Regions from separate parts of the Streptomyces sp. NPDC048389 genome, predicted to be linked through region 1. Evidence: predicted binding sites of a transcription regulator. Region 1 holds the regulator's gene; each other region holds the start of a gene.
What was found. Region 1 encodes HrcA, which represses chaperone genes, less so after heat shock. Its sites were predicted from a motif close to TTNGCACTCNGNNNNNCNGAGTGCNAA; they were not measured.

Region 1 (6,526 bases):
TTCGACTGGTACGAGGTCTCCAACTGGGCCACCACAGAGGCCGGTCGCTGCCTGCACAACGAGCTGTACTGGCGCGGCGCCGACTGGTGGGGCGCCGGCCCGGGGGCGCACAGCCATGTGGGCGGCGTGCGCTGGTGGAACGTCAAGCACCCGGGCGCGTACGCCGCCGCGCTCGCGGAGGGCCGCTCGCCGGGCGCGGGCCGCGAGGTCCTCGCGGACGACGACCGCCGCGTCGAGCGCATCCTGCTGGAGCTGCGGCTGCGCGAGGGCGTCCCGCTGGAGCTGCTGCGCGCGGCGGGCCTCGCGGCGGCCCGCAAGGCCCTCGCCGACGGCCTTCTGGAGCCCGGCCCGTACGAGCAGGGCCGCGCGGTCCTGACGCTGCGGGGACGGCTCCTGGCGGACGGGGTGGTGCGGGACCTGGTGGACTGATCACTCACCCGAGCGAACTCGTGCAGAAGAGAGGCTCGACTGCCTGCGCTGTCCCTACCCTGCTGCTCGAACGGGATGCGGCGGACGAGGAGGGCCACGGAGATGACCGCTGTGGATGACCGGCCTGTTGCGTCGATTGCCGACCTCTACGAGAACCTGCGTGTTCCGGCTCAAGCCGTCGATGTACGCGGCCGGTCAGGTGGACGCCTATCTGATCATCGATCCTTTCGCGGCCCGCTGTGTCCTTCTCACGGAACCGACAGGCTCGGGCGAGGCTGCGAGGTACCAGGTGGAGCGGACCGCCAAGTTCGGTGATCCCCTTCCCGTCGAGGCGCTCGACATCACGCTGGACACATCCCGGTTCCGGACGTTGCCGGACTCTCCCCGCTAGTCGGACACCGTCACGAAATCGATCAGTTCCTCCACCCGCCCCAGCAGCGACGGCTCCAGATCCTTGTAGCTCGTCACCCTGGACAGGATGTGCTGCCAGGCCGCGCCCGTGTTGTCCGGCCAGCCGAGCGCCCGGCACACGCCCGTCTTCCAGTCCTGGCCCCGCGGGACCTCCGGCCACGCCGGAATACCGACGGACGACGGCTTCACCGCCTCCCACACGTCGATGTACGGGTGGCCCACCACCAACACGTGCGGATCGGTCACCGACGCCGCGATCCGCGACTCCTTCGAGCCCTCGACCAGGTGGTCCACCAGGACACCGAGGCGGGCGTCGGGGCCTGGCGAGAAGTCCGCGACGATCGACGGCAGGTCGTCGACGCCCTCCAGGTACTCGACCACCACGCCCTCGATGCGCAGGTCGTCGCCCCACACCCGCTCCACCAGCTCCGCGTCGTGCCGGCCCTCCACGTAGATGCGCCCGGCGCGAGCGACCCTCGCCCGTGCGCCGGGCACGGCGAGGGAGCCGGACGCCGTACGGGAGGGGCGGGACGTGGCCGCCGGGGCAGGGCGGACGAGGGTGACGGGCCGGCCCTCCAAAAGGAAGCCGCGCGGTTCGAGCGGGAAGACCCGGAGCTTGCCGAACCGGTCCTCCAGGGTCACCGTCCCGGCCTCGCAGCGGATCACCGCGCCGCAGAAGCCGGTCGACACCTCCTCGACCACCAGATCCGGCTCCGCCGGCACCTCGGGGACGGGTTTCGACCGCTTCCACGGCGGCGTGAGATCAGGGCTGTAGCTGCGCATTCGCACGACGATACGGCCGCCCGCCGCTACATCACACCGAAACGCGCCGCCAGTTCGTTCCGCTGCGCCCGCACGAACGCCGCGTCCACGGCGGCTCCGTGCCCCGGGACGTACAGCGCGTCCTCGCCGCCGAGATCCAGCAGCCGGTCCAGCGCGGCGGGCCAGCGGGAGGTGATGGCGTCCGGCCCCGCCTGCGGCTCGCCGGACTCCTCCACCAGGTCGCCGCAGAACACCACCTCCGGCTCACCCGGCACCAGCAGCGCCAGGTCGTGCCCCGAGTGCCCCGGTCCCACATTGGCCAGCAGCACCTGGCGGCCGCCGAGCTCGAGCGTCCACTCACCGCACACCGGGTGGTGCGGCGCGACCAGCAGGTCCGCCGCCTCGGCCGCCTCGTCGGGCGCGACCCCGTGCCGAACCGCGTCGGCCCGGATCGCGTCCCGTTCCCGGTGCAGCAGCGTGTCCAGGCCCACCGCCCCGTACACCTCCGCGCCCGCGAAGGCGGACGTGCCCAGCACATGGTCGAAGTGGGGATGGCTCAATGCGATGTGCGTCACTCTGCGGCCGCCCAGCAGGGCCTGCACCTGGGCCCGCACCTGCGCGCCCTCGCGGAGCGTCGAGCCCGTGTCGTACAGCAGCGCGGCTTCCGCGCCGACCACCAGGCCGACGGTCGCGTCCCAGCCCGGCAGGCGGCGCCGGCCGACGCCGAGGGCAAGCCGTTCCCAGCCGAAGTCTTCCCAACTGACGTCCATACGGCGACGCTATCCGTATCGCATCCGCACCCGCCTGTGCGGGCCGTGCCCGGCAGGATGTCCGACCGCATGGTCTGCCACCCTTGCTACCCGTGTACCCGACAGCCGTACACTGGCCGGGAAAGCTGGCACTCGGACACACAGAGTGCCAGACCACACACCGAGGAACCACAGCTGGAGGTGCGCGAATGCTCAGCGAACGCAGGCTCGAGGTGCTGCGCGCCATCGTCCAGGACTACGTCGGTACCGAGGAGCCGGTCGGCTCGAAGGCCCTCACCGAGCGGCACAAGCTCGGCGTCTCCCCGGCCACCGTCCGCAACGACATGGCCGTGCTGGAGGAAGAGGGCTTCATCGCCCAGCCGCACACCAGCGCCGGACGGATCCCCACGGACAAGGGGTACCGGCTGTTCGTCGACCGGCTGGCGGGCGTCAAGCCGCTGTCGTCCCCCGAGCGCCGCGCCATCCAGAACTTCCTGGACGGGGCGGTCGACCTCGACGACGTCGTGGGACGCACGGTGCGGCTGCTGGCGCAGCTGACCCGGCAGGTCGCCGTCGTCCAGTATCCCTCGCTGACCCGGTCCACGGTCCGGCATGTGGAACTCCTCTCCCTTGCGCCCGCCCGCCTGATGCTCGTGCTGATCACGGACACCGGCCGGGTGGAGCAGCGCATGATCGACTGCCCCGCGCCGTTCGGCGACACCTCGCTCGCGGACCTGCGGGCCCGGCTCAACAGCCGGGTCGTGGGACGCCGCTTCGCGGATGTGCCGCAGCTGGTGCAGGACCTTCCCGAATCCTTCGAGCACGAGGACCGCGGTACCGTCGCCGCGGTGCTGTCCACCCTGCTCGAGACCCTGGTCGAGGAGACCGAGGAGCGGCTCGTGATCGGCGGCACCGCCAATCTGACCCGCTTCGGGCACGACTTCCCCCTGACCATCCGGCCGGTGCTGGAGGCGCTCGAGGAGCATGTGGTGCTGCTCAAGCTGCTCGGGGAGGCGAACGAGTCCGGCGGCATGGGCATGACCGTACGAATCGGTCACGAGAACGCCCACGAAGGACTCAACTCCACGTCCGTGGTCTCCGTCGGCTACGGTTCGGGCGACGAGGCAGTCGCCAAACTCGGCGTGGTCGGACCGACCCGCATGGACTACCCCGGAACGATGGGAGCGGTACGCGCAGTGGCACGTTACGTCGGACAGATCCTGGCGGAGTCGTAAGTGGCCACGGACTACTACGCCGTACTCGGCGTGCGCCGCGACGCATCGCAGGACGAGATCAAGAAGGCATTTCGCCGCCTCGCGCGCGAACTCCACCCGGACGTGAATCCGGATCCGAAGACGCAGGAGCGCTTCAAGGAGATCAACGCCGCGTACGAGGTGCTCTCGGACCCGCAGAAGAAGCAGGTCTACGACCTCGGCGGAGACCCGCTCTCGCAGGCCGGGGGCGGCGGCGCCGGAGGTTTCGGCGCGGGCGGCTTCGGCAACTTCTCGGACATCATGGACGCGTTCTTCGGTACGGCGTCGCAGCGCGGGCCGCGCTCGCGCACGCGCCGCGGCCAGGACGCGATGATCCGCCTCGAGATCGAACTCAGCGAAGCGGCCTTCGGCACCACGAAGGACATCCAGGTCGACACGGCCGTCGTCTGCACGACCTGCTCGGGCGAGGGCGCGGCGCCCGGCACCTCGGCGCAGACCTGTGACATGTGCCGCGGCCGCGGTGAGGTCTCGCAGGTGACGCGGTCCTTCCTGGGCCAGGTCATGACCTCGCGGCCCTGCCCGCAGTGCCAGGGCTTCGGCACGGTCGTCCCGACGCCGTGCCACGAGTGCGCCGGCGACGGGCGGGTGCGCTCGCGGCGCACCCTGACCGTGAAGATCCCCGCCGGTGTCGACAACGGCACCCGGATCCAGCTCGCGGGCGAGGGCGAGGTCGGCCCGGGCGGCGGCCCCGCCGGTGACCTGTACGTCGAGATCCACGAGGTCGCCCACTCGGTCTTCCAGCGGCGCGGCGACGACCTGCACTGCACGGTGACGATCCCCATGACGGCGGCGGCGCTGGGCACGAAGTGCCCGCTCGAGACGCTCGACGGCATGGAGGAGGTCGACATCCGCCCCGGTACCCAGTCCGGCCAGTCGATCCCGCTGCACGGACGCGGCATCACCCATCTGCGGGGAGGCGGGCGCGGCGACCTGATCGTCCACGTCGAGGTGACGACACCGTCGAAGCTGGACGTGGAGCAGGAGCGGCTGCTGAGGGATCTGGCGAAGCTGCGGGGTGAGGAGCGGCCCACGGGGCAGTTCCAGCCGGGGCAGCAGGGGCTCTTCTCCCGCCTGAAGGACGCGTTCAACGGGCGTTAGCCCGGGGGTGTGGCGCCGGTGAGGGGGGCCTTTCCCCTCCCCGCCCGAAACCGTGCTCCGCCCGGACCCGGTGCGTCCTCCCGTCGCGGCGCGGGTCTCCGCCGGTCCCTGTTGACCGCGCCCCGCGCGGGGCTCCCGTGGCTTCGCCCTGGCCTCCGTCCCCGCTGGGCGGGGGGTGCCGGCTTCGCCCACGCCCCTACCGCGCTTCGCGCGGTAACTTCAGGCCCTCTCGCCCCGGCGGCCGTTGGGAGGCGCCCCCAACCGCGCTGAATTCCGCTGCGGACATCAGCCCCGCCGGCGTCGAGGCGCGGGGTCCGGGGCGGGGCCTGACGGGATTGTTGGTCCAGCCTGGTTGGCGTCGAGACGCCGGGCTCGGGGCGGGGCCGACGGGACTGCCGGTCCAGCCCGGGCGGCGTCTGGGGCGCGGGGTCCGGCGGGAGTCGGCGGGTCCCAAACTCGTCGGCGTCGAGGCGCGGAGTCCGGGGCGGGGCCCCGGGGAGGGGCGGGCTGGGGGAAAAGGAGCGCGCAGGGCGGGCCGTCGTGGGAGCGGAACGGGGGATTCGGCCCGCCCCGCAGGGACGTGGCACGATGCCTGCATGTCCTCCGCGCTGACCGATCTCTGCCGTCATCCGATCGTGCAGGCCCCCATGGCCGGCGGCGCCTCCTGTCCGCAACTCGCGGCGGCCGTGTCCGAGACCGGCGGGCTGGGTTTCCTCGCCGCCGGGTACAAGACGGCCGACGGGATGTATCAGGAGGTCCAGCAGGTCCGCGCGCTCACGGCCCGCCCCTTCGGTGTCAACCTGTTCATGCCGCAGCCCGGCACCGCCGACCCCGCCGCCGTGGATGTGTACCGGCACCAGCTGGCCGGTGAGGCCGCCTGGTACGAGACGCCTCTCGGCGACCGCGACCCGGATTCGGACCGCGTGCGGGACGACGGCTACGAGGCGAAGCTCGCGATACTGCTCGACGACCCGGTTCCGGTGGTCTCGTTCACCTTCGGCTGTCCCACCCGTCCTGTGCTGGAGTCCTTCACCAAGGCGGGCACGTACACGATCGTGACCGTCACCACGCCCGAGGAGGCGCAGACGGCCCAGTGGTGCGGTGCCGACGCCGTGTGCGTGCAGGGTGTCGAGGCGGGCGGCCATCAGGGCACGCACCGCGACGATCCCGCGACCGACGGCTGCGGCTACGGACTGCTGACGCTTCTCCAACTGGTGAGGGAGAGCGTGGAGTTGCCCGTCGTCGCCACCGGCGGCCTGATGCGCGGCAGCCAGATCGCCGCCGTCCTCGCGGCGGGCGCGAGCGCCGCGCAGCTCGGCACGGCGTTTCTGGTGTGCCCGGAGTCGGGTGCGCACCCGCTGCACAAGCAGGCGACGACCAACCCGTTGTTCGTCCGCACCGAGCTGACCCGCGCGTTCTCCGGGCGGCCCGCGCGCGGCCTGGTCAACCGGTTCATGCGGGAGCACGGGCCGTACGCGCCGGCCGCCTATCCCGACGTGCACCACCTGACGAGCGGACTGCGCAAGGCCGCGGCGAAGGCGGGCGACGCGCAGGGCATGGCGTTGTGGGCGGGCCAGGGCCACCGGCTGGCGCGCGAGATGCCCGCCGCCCAGCTCGTCGGGGTGCTCGCCGCGGAGACCGACACGGCACGGGCCGCGTTCGCGCACGGCGGTGGTGTGTGATGACCGCTCCCGTCTTTCTCGTCGAGTCGCTCGAAGGGGTCGCGCCGGGCGCGTCCGTCACCCTCGACGGGCCCGAGGGGCGGCACGCGGTCTCCGTGCGCAGGCTCCAGTGCGGTGAGGA
Region 2 (6,526 bases), on a different contig from region 1:
TGCCCGGTGCGACCTTCAGCGCGGCGTGGGGGCGGGTACGGGCCGCGCCGACGGCCCAGGACAGGGGCGGGGAGTACGCCTCCGGGTCGAAGATCCGGCCTCGGCCGCCCCGGCGGGCGGGGTCGACGAACACCGCGTCGTACGACGTGGTGCCGATGTCGGTGACGTCAGCGCAGCGGACCTCGATCAGGCCGGAGAGGCCCAGCGCTTCGGCGTTCGCGCGTGCGGCCTCCGCCGTGAGCGGGTCGCGGTCGACGGCGAGGACCGAGATGCCGGCCCGGGCCAGTGCGATCGCGTCCCCGCCGATGCCGCTGCACAGGTCCGCGACGCTGCGCACGCCGAGTTCGGCGAAGCGCGCGGCGCGGTGGTCGGCGACCGAGCGGCGGGTGGACTGTTCGACGCCGTTCGGGGTGAAGAACATCCGGCGGGCGTCCTCCTCGCCGAACTTGGCCACGGCCCGTTGTCTCAGCCGTGCCTGTCCGAGGGCCGCGGAGACCATGGCCGCCGGGTGGTCGCGGCGCAGGCGCGTCGCGACGGACAGTTCCCGGGCCGGGTCGTAGGAGGCGAGCGAGGCCAGCAGCGCCTCGCCTTCCCCGGTGCGCAGTGCGGCGAAGGCGGCGAGTGGGTCGAGGTCGTTCACCGGGCCATTGTGGGCCAGGCGGGGGATGGTGCGCGCAGGCCGGAGGTGTCGGGCCGGTGAGCGGGCGGGGCGCTGACAGGATGCGTCGCCATGCAGCTAGTACGACAAAAAGAAAATTTGGGAGCGTATCGGGCCCGTGCGGCTCTCGCCGCTCTCGTGGTCGCCGCTCTCGGCTCCGGCTGTGCGGCCGAGGGGGCCGCGGAAGCCTCACGCCCCGCAGAGGCCGCCACCGGGCAGCCCGCGCAGCAGGGCCCGGAGGTCAAGAAGCCGGACGCGCGGAAGCCGGAGGGGCAGGAAGCAGCCGGCCCCGCCGGGGCGCTCTCCGCGTACGTCGAGAAGGTCAGGCGCAGCCAGAAGGCCCGCGCCGCCGCCGCGAAGAAGTGGGGGCTGGCGCAGACCCCGCTCGCGCCGCCCCCACCGCCCGCCGTCAAACCGAAGATCACCACCCGCAAGGGCTTCGAGGTGAAGGGCGGTGAGGGTCTGCCGCCGGTGTTCACCACTGTTCCGACCAAGGAGAAGATCGTCTTCCTGACGATCGACGACGGCGCCGAGAAGGACCCGGAGCTGCTGCGGATGATGTCCGAGCTGCAGATCCCCTACAGCGCCTTCCTCAGCGACTACGTGATCAACGACGACTACGGCTACTTCGAGAAGATGCGGGACCGGGGGGTGGCCCTGCACAACCACACGCTCAACCACCCGTATCTGCCGGGGCTTTCGTACAGCGAGCAGAAGCGTGAGATCTGCGGCCAGCAGGACAAACTGGAGAAGAGGTACGGCACCCGCCCCCGGCTGATGCGCCCGCCGTACGGGAACTACAACAAGGACACCTTGCGCGTCGCCGAGAAGTGCGGGATCGAGGCGGTGCCGCTGTGGGCCTCCGAGGCGTTCCCCGACCACATGGAGTGGCGCGAGTGGGACAGGGACCTGCACCCGGGCGACATCATCCTCACCCACTTCCGCGGCAAGGAGGAGTGGAAGGGCACCATGCCGGACATGATCCGTCGGGTGATGAAGACGGTGACGTCGAAGGGGTACGCGGTGGCCAAGCTGGAGGACTACGTCTGACAGGCCCCGCCGGAGCCGTGGCGCACCCCGGAACCGGAGCCGTGGCGCACCCCGGAACCGGAAAGAGATCGTAGCTGGAACCGGAAAGGCCGTGGCCGGAACCGGAGGCGTCATATCGGCGTTTTCCGTACCGGGACCCGAGGGCGCGCGGCGCCATATTGGCACTCCGCTTGACCGAGTGCTAATCACAGTCATAGTCTCGGGTCTGGCACTCACCCAGTGAGAGTGCCAGACACAGCGACGGGCAGGTCCGGCACCCGCGACGACGGATCGACCTGGTCGCCACCTCAGATCAGTTAACCCCGTGATCTCCGAAGGGGGAGGTCGGATCGTGACGACCGCCAGCTCCAAGGTTGCCATCAAGCCGCTCGAGGACCGCATTGTGGTCCAGCCGCTCGACGCCGAGCAGACCACGGCCTCTGGCCTGGTCATTCCGGACACTGCGAAGGAGAAGCCCCAGGAGGGCGTCGTCCTGGCAGTGGGCCCGGGCCGCTTCGAGAACGGCGAGCGCCTGCCGCTCGACGTGAAGGCCGGCGACATCGTGCTGTACAGCAAGTACGGCGGCACCGAAGTGAAGTACAGCGGCGAGGAATACCTCGTCCTCTCGGCCCGCGACGTGCTCGCGATCGTCGAGAAGTAAGCACAGGCTTCACCTGAATTGCTTTGAGCTGCGCCCCTGGTCACCCCGCGGATTGCCGGGCGGCGAGGGGCGCGGTTCTTTGAACACGACTTTCCGAGAGGGCTGAACCGCTCCCATGGCGAAGATCCTGAAGTTCGACGAGGACGCCCGTCGCGCCCTCGAGCGCGGCGTCAACAAGCTTGCCGACACGGTCAAGGTGACGATCGGCCCCCGCGGCCGCAACGTCGTCATCGACAAGAAGTTCGGCGCTCCCACCATCACCAACGACGGTGTCACCATCGCCCGCGAGGTCGAGGTCGAGGACCCGTACGAGAACCTGGGCGCCCAGCTGGTGAAGGAGGTGGCGACCAAGACCAACGACATCGCGGGTGACGGTACGACCACCGCCACCGTGCTGGCCCAGGCGCTGGTCCGCGAGGGTCTGCGCAACGTCGCCGCGGGTGCCTCCCCGGCCGCCCTGAAGAAGGGCATCGACGCCGCGGTCAAGGCCGTCTCCGACGAGCTTCTCGCGACCGCCCGGCCGATCGAGGACAAGGCCGACATCGCCGCCGTGGCCGCGCTCTCCGCGCAGGACCAGCAGGTCGGCGAGCTCATCGCCGAGGCGATGGACAAGGTCGGCAAGGACGGTGTCATCACCGTCGAGGAGTCCAACACCTTCGGCCTGGAGCTGGAGTTCACCGAGGGCATGGCCTTCGACAAGGGCTACCTGTCCCCGTACATGGTGACCGACCAGGAGCGTATGGAGGCCGTCCTCGACGACCCGTACATCCTGATCCACCAGGGCAAGATCGCCTCCATCCAGGACATGCTGCCGCTGCTGGAGAAGGTCATCCAGGCGGGTGGCTCCAAGCCGCTGCTGATCATCGCCGAGGACGTCGAGGGCGAGGCCCTGTCGACCCTGGTCGTGAACAAGATCCGTGGCACCTTCAACGCGGTGGCCGTCAAGGCCCCCGGCTTCGGCGACCGCCGCAAGGCGATGCTCGGCGACATGGCCACCCTCACCGGTGCCACCGTCATCGCCGAGGAGGTCGGCCTCAAGCTCGACCAGGCCGGTCTCGACGTGCTGGGCACCGCCCGCCGCGTGACCATCACCAAGGACGACACCACCATCGTCGACGGTGGCGGCAACTCCGCGGACGTGGCCGGCCGCGTCAACCAGATCAAGGCCGAGATCGAGTCCACCGACTCCGACTGGGACCGCGAGAAGCTCCAGGAGCGCCTCGCGAAGCTGGCCGGCGGCGTGTGCGTGATCAAGGTCGGCGCCGCCACCGAGGTGGAGCTGAAGGAGAAGAAGCACCGTCTGGAGGACGCCATCTCCGCGACCCGCGCCGCGGTCGAGGAGGGCATCGTCTCCGGTGGTGGCTCCGCGCTCGTCCACGCCGTGAAGGTGCTCGAGGGCAACCTGGGCAAGGAGGGCGACGAGGCCACCGGTGTCGCCGTCGTCCGCCGCGCCGCCGTCGAGCCGCTGCGCTGGATCGCGGAGAACGCCGGCCTCGAGGGCTACGTCATCACCGCCAAGGTGGCCGAACTCGAGGCGGGCAACGGCTTCAACGCCGCGACCGGCGAGTACGGCGACCTGGTCAAGGCCGGCGTCATCGACCCGGTCAAGGTCACGCGCTCCGCTCTGGAGAACGCCGCCTCCATCGCCTCCCTGCTGCTCACGACCGAGACCCTGGTCGTCGAGAAGCCGGCCGAGGACGAGGGTGACGCGGGCCACGGCCACGGTCACGGCCACAGCCACTGACGCATCCGCGGTCGACCGATGCGGTAAGCGCCAAGGAGGTCCCCGTCCCGCCGAGCGCGGGACGGGGACCTTCCCGTGTCACAGCCGTGGCAGCGGCTCACACGGCGCCGAGCTGCCGCATCAGGCGCAGCAGGTCCATGTGCCACCAGCCTTCCTTGATCTTCGCGTCCTCGAAGCGGAAGATCGTCGTCCCGGTCATGGTGCACTGCTCACCGGTGGCGGGGATGCCCTGGAAGTCGCCCTTGTGCCTCCCGCTCCAGGTCCACAGCGTCACCACGTCGTCCCCTTCGGTGATCTGCCGGTCGAGCTCGAAGGTGAAGTCGAAGGCGTCGCGCCACATGGTGAGGTCCCGGCGGATGACGTCCATGCCGGTCTCGGCGTCCTCCTCGTTGGCGATGTCGTGGTCGATGTAGTCGGCCGCGAACACCTCCGGGACGGCTTCCAGATTGCCGCCGCCGGCGATCTCGTGGAAGAAGCGGCGGGCGGTCGCCGAGTTCATCTGCTCCTCACGGACCACGTCGAGGTCGGTGAAGGACGGCATGCCGTCGCAGAGCGCCACCATCTCCTGGAACATCTTGTCCGTCTCCGGCAGACGCGAGTTCCTCATCGCCTCTTCGTACGAGGGGAACTCCACGATCTCGACGTAGTGGTTGCTCTCGGTGCGGTCCTTTCCGGTGACGGTGTGGGCGGTGGTCCGCTTGCCCTTGGTCTGTTCGACCCACTGGTCCATGACCGCGTTCACGTCGTCGAACCTGTCGGTCTTGTAGTCGATGATCTGTACGAACTTCATGGCGCCTCCCGGGCCGCTGCGGTCCCCGACGAGATACGTCCATTTTAGTGACGCACATCACTCCGTGCGGTGCGGCGCGATGCCGTGGCGACCGGACTACGACCGGACTACCGGGGGCCGTACTTCCGGCCCGTCCTCGACGTGAGCCCGCCCAGCAGTCCGCGCGGCGTCAGCTTCACCACGCCCATCAGCGCCTTGTACCGAGGATCGGGGACGGAGAGCGACTTCCCCTTCGCCAGGTCCGCCAGCGCCGAGGCCACCAGCTTGTCGGCGTCCAGCCACATCCAGCCGGGAATGCCGTCCGTGCCCATCCCCGCCCGCTGGTGGAACTCGGTCCGTACGAAACCGGGGCACAGCGCCATCAGACGCACCCCCGTCCCGGCCAGGTCCCTGGCCGCGCCCTGCGTGAACTGCACGACCCACGCCTTCGACGCGCCGTAGGTGCCGCGGGGCACGAACGCGGCGACCGACGCCACGTTCACCACGCCGCCCCGGCCGCGCTCCCGCATCGGCTCCGCCGCGGCGGCCGTCAGGCGCAGCACCGCCTCGCAGTGGACCTTCAGCATCGTCAGTTCGTCGGCCATGGACACGTCCAGGAATTGTCCCTTGTTCCCGAAGCCCGCGTTGTTGACCAGCAGGTCGACGGGGTGGGTGCGGTCCGCGAGACGGCGCTCGACCGCGGTGATGCCGTCCTCCGCCGACAGGTCCGCCGTCAGCACCTCCGCCTCGATGCCGTGGCCGTCGTGCAGTTCGGTGGCCTGTGCCTGCAGCCGTTCGGTGTCCCGGGCCACCAGCACCAGGTTGTGGCCGTCGGCCGCGAGCCGCCGCGCGAAGGCGGCGCCGATGCCCGCGGTCGCTCCCGTGATCAGTGCAGTCGTCATACGGGCACGTTAATGCCCCGCGTGTGAGTGCGGCGTACGGGCCTTCCCCGCCGGCCGCCCCTTCTCCACGACCCGAACTGCCCTGTCGTGCCGCCGTCCTCGTGGTACGGCGGATGGCAGCAGTACCTGTACGGAGTGTCCGGATCGGCGGGCCCGGCGTACCGCGTCGCGGGCTTCACGGTCCTCCCGACGGGCACGCGAACCGTGTCCTTGGCGCCGCGCAGCTCCGGCGGCGGCCGTCCGCCGTCCGCCTCGAGCACCCTGAACTGCACGTCCTGCACCTGGAAGTTGTGCGGAGCGCCGTCCTCGTTGCATACGGCCCAGGTCTCCGGCGTACCGCGGGTGACCGTCCCGTCGATCCGGTCCATGGCCATGGCTCTGCTGTTGATTCCCGACGTACGCAGCCCGAAGAACCGGCGCCTACGGGGGCCGGAGGCGCCCGCAAGGTCCAGCTCGCCGAGTTCGGCGGACAGTTCGGGGGAGGTGCGCAGGATGTCCGCGGCCCCGACGGGATTTCCCCCCGTGCGCCGGCCCGTGCCTGCGGTCAGGAGGTATTACCCGGAACCGTCCCGCTTCCGGGCACCGGGCCGTATGCGGCGACGTACGCGCGCGCGTCACTCAGCAGTTCCCCGTGGAGGGCCTCCCCGGCCGCGAGTACCCGGGGCAGCAGCGTCCGCTCGGTCGTCACCGCTCTGAAGGCCATCGCCACCGTGACGTCGTGCGCAGGCCGGTGCACGATCTCGATGGGGTCGCCCGAGTGGAT
Region 3 (6,526 bases), on a different contig from region 1:
GACCCTCGACGCGGTCGCGGAGACCTCGCAGGCGACCGCCGTCATCCGCCCGAGCCTGGACGCGTTCCGCGACGCCGGCCTGGCCCGCCACGATCGCTGAGATCCGAGACCCAAGGAAGGCTGCACACATGAGCGTCAACGTCCGCATCCCCACCATCCTCCGTACGTACACGGGCGGGCAGGCCGAGGTCCCGGCGGAGGGCGCGACCCTCGCCGAGGTCATCGCGGACCTCGAGAAGAACCACACCGGTATCGCGGCCCGCGTCCTGGACGACCAGGGCAAGCTGCGCCGGTTCGTCAACGTGTACGTGAACGACGACGACGTCCGGTTCGAGCAGGGTCTGGAGACGGCCACGCCGGAGGGTGCGGGCGTGTCGATCATCCCCGCGGTCGCCGGCGGCTGATCTCTCCCCGGGGATCTCTTGCCAAGGATCTTTCCCCAAGGATTTACCCGCAGTTACCTGATTGCCCCCTCCGCCCGAGAAGCGGAGGGGGCAATTCTGCATGGTTGAGCGCGATAGAGTCTGGGAAGCCCCCTCCGCCGGCCGCGCGTGAATGCCTTCGAGTTCCGTAAGAATGCGGCCAACCTGCGTGATCGAATTGCCACTTAGGTGTCATTTGCCGGGCCCGACTTGCCCCGGAATTCCATGGAATCAGCTGGATCGGTCGTTCGGTCCTGCCCAGATTTCTCGTCCGACTGACCTGTTGCAGAGGGCAGTTGGGCAGATACATTCAGCCGCGGTCGACGCGTTCCGGCGCACACCCCTCCTGCTGGGGTGGAGGTCTGACCCGGGTCCGCGAAGTGCGGATCTGCGCAAGGGCCAGTAATAGGGGAGTTAGGCATGGCTCAGGGCACCGTCAAGTGGTTCAACGCGGAGAAGGGGTACGGCTTCATCGCGGTCGACGGTGGTGCGGATGTTTTCGTCCACTACAGCGCGATCCAGATGGACGGATACCGCACCCTTGAAGAAGGTCAGCGAGTCGAATTCGAGATCTCGCAGGGGCAGAAGGGTCCGCAGGCGGACATGGTCAAGCTCGCCGTCTGATCCGTCTGATCCGACTGATCCAGGCGCGTTCGGCCACCGACGCACTCACGCATGAGGGGCTCGGCTCCCGGTCACCGGGAGCCGAGCCCCTCACGCGTGCCCTGACACGCCCGCGCCGACCTGTCCGCAGGCGCACGTGCCCGCCTCCGCGGACGCGCGCACGCCCCCTCGCGATCCACGAAGGCGCTTGCACTCTCGGGGGTCGAGTGCTAATCATTGGCGTTAGCACTCTCCTAGTGAGAGTGACAGAACTTGGATCGGGTCGGTGAGGTCCGCGAGCCGGGTGGGGCAAGGAACCACAAGGCGAGCAGGCCGTCCGTCGCGGGCACCGGATGCGATCCGAAGCAATCCACCCCAGTCCGGGAGGACCACTTCACATGGCCAAGATCATCGCGTTCGACGAGGAGGCACGGCGCGGTCTCGAGCGCGGGATGAACCAGCTCGCCGACGCCGTCAAGGTCACCCTTGGCCCCAAGGGTCGCAACGTCGTCCTCGAGAAGAAGTGGGGCGCCCCCACGATCACCAACGATGGTGTTTCCATCGCCAAGGAGATCGAGCTCGAGGACCCTTTCGAGAAGATCGGCGCCGAGCTGGTCAAGGAAGTCGCCAAGAAGACGGACGACGTCGCCGGTGACGGTACGACCACCGCGACCGTCCTCGCCCAGGCGCTCGTCCGTGAGGGCCTGCGCAACGTGGCCGCCGGCGCCAACCCGATGGCCCTGAAGCGCGGCATCGAGCGTGCCGTCGAGGCCGTCTCGGGCGCCCTGCTCGAGCAGGCCAAGGACGTGGAGACCAAGGAGCAGATCGCCTCCACCGCCTCCATCTCCGCCGCCGACGTCCAGATCGGCGAGCTCATCGCCGAGGCCATGGACAAGGTCGGCAAGGAAGGCGTCATCACCGTCGAGGAGTCCCAGACCTTCGGTCTGGAGCTCGAGCTCACCGAGGGTATGCGCTTCGACAAGGGCTACATCTCGGCGTACTTCGCCACCGACATGGAGCGTATGGAGGCGTCCCTGGACGACCCGTACATCCTGATCGTCAACTCCAAGGTCGGCAACGTGAAGGACCTCCTTCCGCTGCTGGAGAAGGTCATGCAGTCGGGCAAGCCGCTGCTGATCATCGCCGAGGACGTCGAGGGCGAGGCCCTGTCGACCCTGGTCGTCAACAAGATCCGCGGCACCTTCAAGTCCGTCGCGGTCAAGGCCCCGGGCTTCGGCGACCGCCGCAAGGCCATGCTGAACGACATCGCCATCCTCACGGGCGGCACGGTCATCTCCGAGGAGGTCGGCCTCAAGCTCGAGAACGCCGGCCTGGACCTGCTGGGCCGCGCCCGCAAGGTCGTCATCACCAAGGACGAGACCACGATCGTCGACGGTGCCGGTGACAGCGACCAGGTCCAGGGCCGCGTCAACCAGATCCGTACCGAGATCGAGAACAGCGACTCGGACTACGACCGCGAGAAGCTCCAGGAGCGCCTGGCGAAGCTGGCCGGCGGCGTGGCCGTCATCAAGGCCGGTGCCGCGACCGAGGTCGAGCTCAAGGAGCGCAAGCACCGCATCGAGGACGCCGTCCGCAACGCCAAGGCGGCCGTCGAGGAGGGCATCGTCGCCGGTGGTGGCGTGGCGCTGCTCCAGGCTTCCTCGGTCTTCGAGAAGCTCGAGCTCCAGGGTGACGAGGCGACCGGCGCCAACGCCGTGAAGCTCGCGCTGGAGGCCCCGCTCAAGCAGATCGCCGTCAACGGTGGTCTCGAGGGTGGCGTCATCGTCGAGAAGGTGCGCAACCTGCCCGTCGGCCACGGCCTGAACGCCGCGACCGGTGAGTACGTCGACATGATCGCCGAGGGCATCATCGACCCCGCGAAGGTCACCCGTTCCGCTCTGCAGAACGCGGCCTCCATCGCGGCGCTGTTCCTCACCACCGAGGCCGTCATCGCCGACAAGCCCGAGAAGGCCGGCGCGGCCGCTCCGGGCGGCATGCCGGGCGGTGACATGGACTTCTGATCGGCCACCGGTCGATCAACCGTCCTTGACCGAGGGCGGCACCCCACAAAGGGGTGCCGCCCTCGGGCGTTGCCGCTCAGCGTGCATGTCGCGGGAGAAACCGGTACAGAGTGTGAGATGCGGCACGACCGGAATGTCTTTTCAGCGGGGCGAGGCCCTGGTTAGCTCTCCAGAGCTTTGAACGGGAGAACTCCTTCCGCGGCCGCGGGCATTCAGCCGTACGTGATCCGTACGCATCGCCGCCCGAGCCGAGCCCCGACTCACAAAGACCCGGGACGCACCACATCATGAGCACGCTCAATACCTGGATCGTCGACATCAACGATGTCTTCTGGACCTACCTGCTGATCCCGCTGGTGGCCGTGGCCGGCCTCTGGTTCACCTTCCGCTCCAGGGCGGTCCAGCTCCGGATGGTCCCGGACATGTTCCGGGTCTTCAAGGACAAGCCGGCGGACGGCGTCTCCCCCTTCGGGGCGTTCACCATCTCCGCCGCCGCCCGCATCGGCACCGGCAACATCGCCGGTGTGGCCACCGCGATCACCATGGGCGGGCCCGGCGCGGTCTTCTGGATGTGGATGATGGCCCTCGTCGGCGGCGCCTCCGCGTTCGTCGAGTCCACCCTCGCCCAGCTGTACAAGTCACGCGGCAAGGAGCCCGGCACCTACCGCGGCGGACCGGCGTACTACATGGAGCGCGCGCTCGGCAAGCGCTGGCTCGGTGTGCTGTTCGCCGTGCTCATCACCCTGACCTTCGGGTTCGTCCTCACCGCCGTGCAGTCCAACACCATCACCGTGGCCGTCGAGGGCTCCATGGGCGGCACGGACTCCGGCTGGTTCGCCCCGGTGCTCGGCATCGTGCTGGCCGTGCTGCTCGCGCTCGCCGTGTTCTTCGGCGTGAAGCGCCTCACCGCCGTCACCAAGGTGCTGATCCCGGTGATGGCGGGCGTCTACCTGCTGCTCGGCCTCGTGGTCGTCCTCTTCAACATCACCGCCATCCCCGGCATGATCGCCGACATCGTCGGCGGCGCGTTCGGCTTCCGCGAGGTCGCGGGCGGCGCGGTCGGCACGGCGATCCTCCAGGGCGTGCGGCGCGGCATGTTCTCCAACGAGGCCGGCATGGGCTCCGCCCCCAACGCCGCCGCTTCCGCGGAGACCACGCACCCGGTCAAGCAGGGCCTGGTGCAGACCCTCGGCGTCTACTTCGACACCCTGGTCGTCTGCAGCATGACCGCGTTCATCATCCTCAGCGCCAACCCGACCCTGGGCGAGCGCGGCGGCGCGGACGTCACGCAGTCCGCGCTCAGCGTGGCCCTCGGCGACTGGGCCGGGCACATCCTGACGCTGGTCGTCTTCATGGTCGCCTTCAGTTCCATGATCGGTAACTACTACTACGGCGAGTCCAACATCCGCTTCATCACCGGCAGCGCGTCCGCGATGACCGGCTACCGGGCCGTCGTCCTCGCCTGCGCCGTGCTCGGCGCGATGGGCTCTGTCAGCGTCGTGTGGAGCCTCGCCGACATCACGATGGGCGCGATGGTCCTGGTCAACCTGATCGCGATCCTGCCGCTGTCGGTGATCGCCTTCCGGCTGATGGACGACTACACGGCCCAGCGCCGCGCCGGACTGGACCCCGTCTTCACCCGGGACCGCATCCCCGGCCTGAAGGGCGTGGAGTGCTGGGAGCCGGCCGGTGCGGACGCCGACAGGGCACAGCAGCCCACCACGGCGCACGGCGGGCGCGCTGACACGGACCTCTGATCCCTCCCGGATCGGACCTGTCCGCAGGACCGAGGGCGGCACCCCATCCCCGGGGTGCCGCCCTCGGTCGGCGCCGCGCTTCGCCGCGCATTCATGGATCGAGGGGCGGCGTCCTCGGCGGGCCGCTCACCCGGCCTCCTGCCTCGCGGGCGCCGAGGCCGTCGCTGCCCTCGACCGGCCGAGCGCGGCGGCCACCAGCAGGTAGGGGAGGGCCAGCAGGGCGAACACCGCGCCGTGCGACGCGTGCGGGGACAGTGCCGCGTAGGCGCCGTACGCCAGCAGGGAGGCGATGTTGGTGCCCTGGCCGGCGAGGGAGGTGACGGTGGCCCGGCTGCGGCCGGTGATCGCCGACTGGAGACGTACGTCGGCCAGTACGTCCGCGAGCTGGAAGACGCCGAACGCGAGGCCGAGCAGCACGAAACCGGCCGGAGAGCCCGAGAGGGCGCCCGCCGCGAGCGCGGCGGCGGCCACCGCGACCAGTGCGCCCACCGTCCGGTCCGTGAGCCGTTCGCCCGGCCCCACCAGCAGCGAGCCGAGCGTCACGCCCACCCACACCACCAGCACCAGCAGCGGTACGGTCTCGGTCGCGACGCCCGTCGACGCGGCCAGCAGCGGCACGTACTCGTCCAGTACGCCCCAGATCGACGTGATCACGACGGCGAGGACCATGGCCCGGCGGACGGGCCGGCTGCCGCGTACCTCGGCGAGGCCGTCCCGCAAGGTCGCGGCGTAGCCCGGTCGTTCGGCCTTCGCCCGGTGGTGGACGGCGGCGCGGTGCTCGGGGAGCGTCGCGCCGACCGCCGCGCACAGCAGGCACGCGGCGATGCTGCCGCCCCAGATCAGTGTGTCGCCGCCGAAGGCGAGCGCGGGCGCGGCGGCGGCGGTCGCCGTGGCGGTCGCGGCCATGCTGACGGCCGCCGCCCGGCCCATGACCCGCCCGTACCGCTCGGCCGCGCCGAGGCGGTCCAACTCGTCGTGGACGAGGGCCTCCATGGAGCCGGAGCGCAGCGAGCCGCCGATCGCCCAGAGCGTGAACCCGGCGGCGTAGGCGGCGTAGGAAGGGGTCAGGGCCCAGAGCGCGAAGCCGCAGGCGGTCAGCACCGGGCCGATCGCCATCAGGGCCTTGCGCGAGACGGTGTCCGCCCATACGCCGGACGGCACCTCGACCAGCAGGCCGACGACGCACCAGATGGCGAACAGGGAGGAGATCTCGGCGGTGGTCAGACCGTGCTCGGCGAAGAGCAGGGCGTAGAGGGGGTAGAGGAGGACGAAGTCCTCAAGTCCCGCGTAGGCGTAGAGCTTTCGCTCCAGGCTGCGGACGCGGGGGTCGAGCGGGGAGGCGTGCGGGCGCGACAAAGACGTGAGCATGCGTGTGGTCCTCGGGTGGAACGGACGGGGGACGCCGGGTGCTCACCCGCGCGGCGGCCCGCGACAGCCCGTTCCTGGACCGGATGCGGTGGATCAATGTCGTCGTCGGCTCATGCGGCCGAGTCTACGCCTGGGAGTAGTCCTTGAGCTTCTCCGTTTCGAGGGTGATGTGGACGGGGGAGGGGAGGTCGACGGTGTCGCCGTAGAAGTAGGTCCTCACCAGCCGGTAGATGCCCTCCTCCGGCTCGCTGTGGACGACGAGGGTGTCGGAGTCGCGGTCGATGAGAAGGTAGACGGGGATACCGGCCGCTGCGTAGCCGTCGCGCTTGTCGACGCGGTCGCGGCGGCCGGTGTC

Region 2: the regulator HrcA is predicted to act here: its motif matches at 1,867-1,893, upstream of groES (co-chaperone GroES).
Region 3: the regulator HrcA is predicted to act here: its motif matches at 1,269-1,295, upstream of groL (chaperonin GroEL).

What each region holds. Positions count from the first base shown of each region.
Region 1 is NZ_JBEZKP010000007.1:56,960-63,485, forward strand. Features, by position in the region: gene hemW (radical SAM family heme chaperone HemW) at 1-429, shown strand, start outside; gene AB0903_RS07610 (hypothetical protein) at 590-820, shown strand; gene AB0903_RS07615 (DUF3097 domain-containing protein) at 817-1,623, opposite strand; gene AB0903_RS07620 (MBL fold metallo-hydrolase) at 1,650-2,372, opposite strand; gene hrcA (heat-inducible transcriptional repressor HrcA) at 2,561-3,586, shown strand; gene dnaJ (molecular chaperone DnaJ) at 3,587-4,723, shown strand; gene AB0903_RS07635 (nitronate monooxygenase) at 5,320-6,405, shown strand; gene AB0903_RS07640 (16S rRNA (uracil(1498)-N(3))-methyltransferase) at 6,405-6,526, shown strand, end outside.
Region 2 is NZ_JBEZKP010000005.1:205,557-212,082, forward strand. Features, by position in the region: gene AB0903_RS06425 (class I SAM-dependent methyltransferase) at 1-667, opposite strand, end outside; gene AB0903_RS06430 (polysaccharide deacetylase family protein) at 731-1,708, shown strand; gene groES (co-chaperone GroES) at 2,040-2,348, shown strand; gene groL (chaperonin GroEL) at 2,464-4,092, shown strand; gene AB0903_RS06445 (ester cyclase) at 4,190-4,882, opposite strand; gene AB0903_RS06450 (SDR family oxidoreductase) at 4,990-5,763, opposite strand; gene AB0903_RS06455 (multicopper oxidase domain-containing protein) at 5,760-6,137, opposite strand; gene AB0903_RS06460 (MOSC domain-containing protein) at 6,308-6,526, opposite strand, start outside.
Region 3 is NZ_JBEZKP010000009.1:138,246-144,771, reverse strand. Features, by position in the region: gene thrC (threonine synthase) at 1-100, shown strand, start outside; gene AB0903_RS09905 (MoaD/ThiS family protein) at 129-404, shown strand; gene AB0903_RS09900 (cold-shock protein) at 843-1,046, shown strand; gene groL (chaperonin GroEL) at 1,424-3,046, shown strand; gene AB0903_RS09890 (alanine/glycine:cation symporter family protein) at 3,334-4,803, shown strand; gene AB0903_RS09885 (MFS transporter) at 4,930-6,171, opposite strand; gene AB0903_RS09880 (Uma2 family endonuclease) at 6,296-6,526, opposite strand, start outside.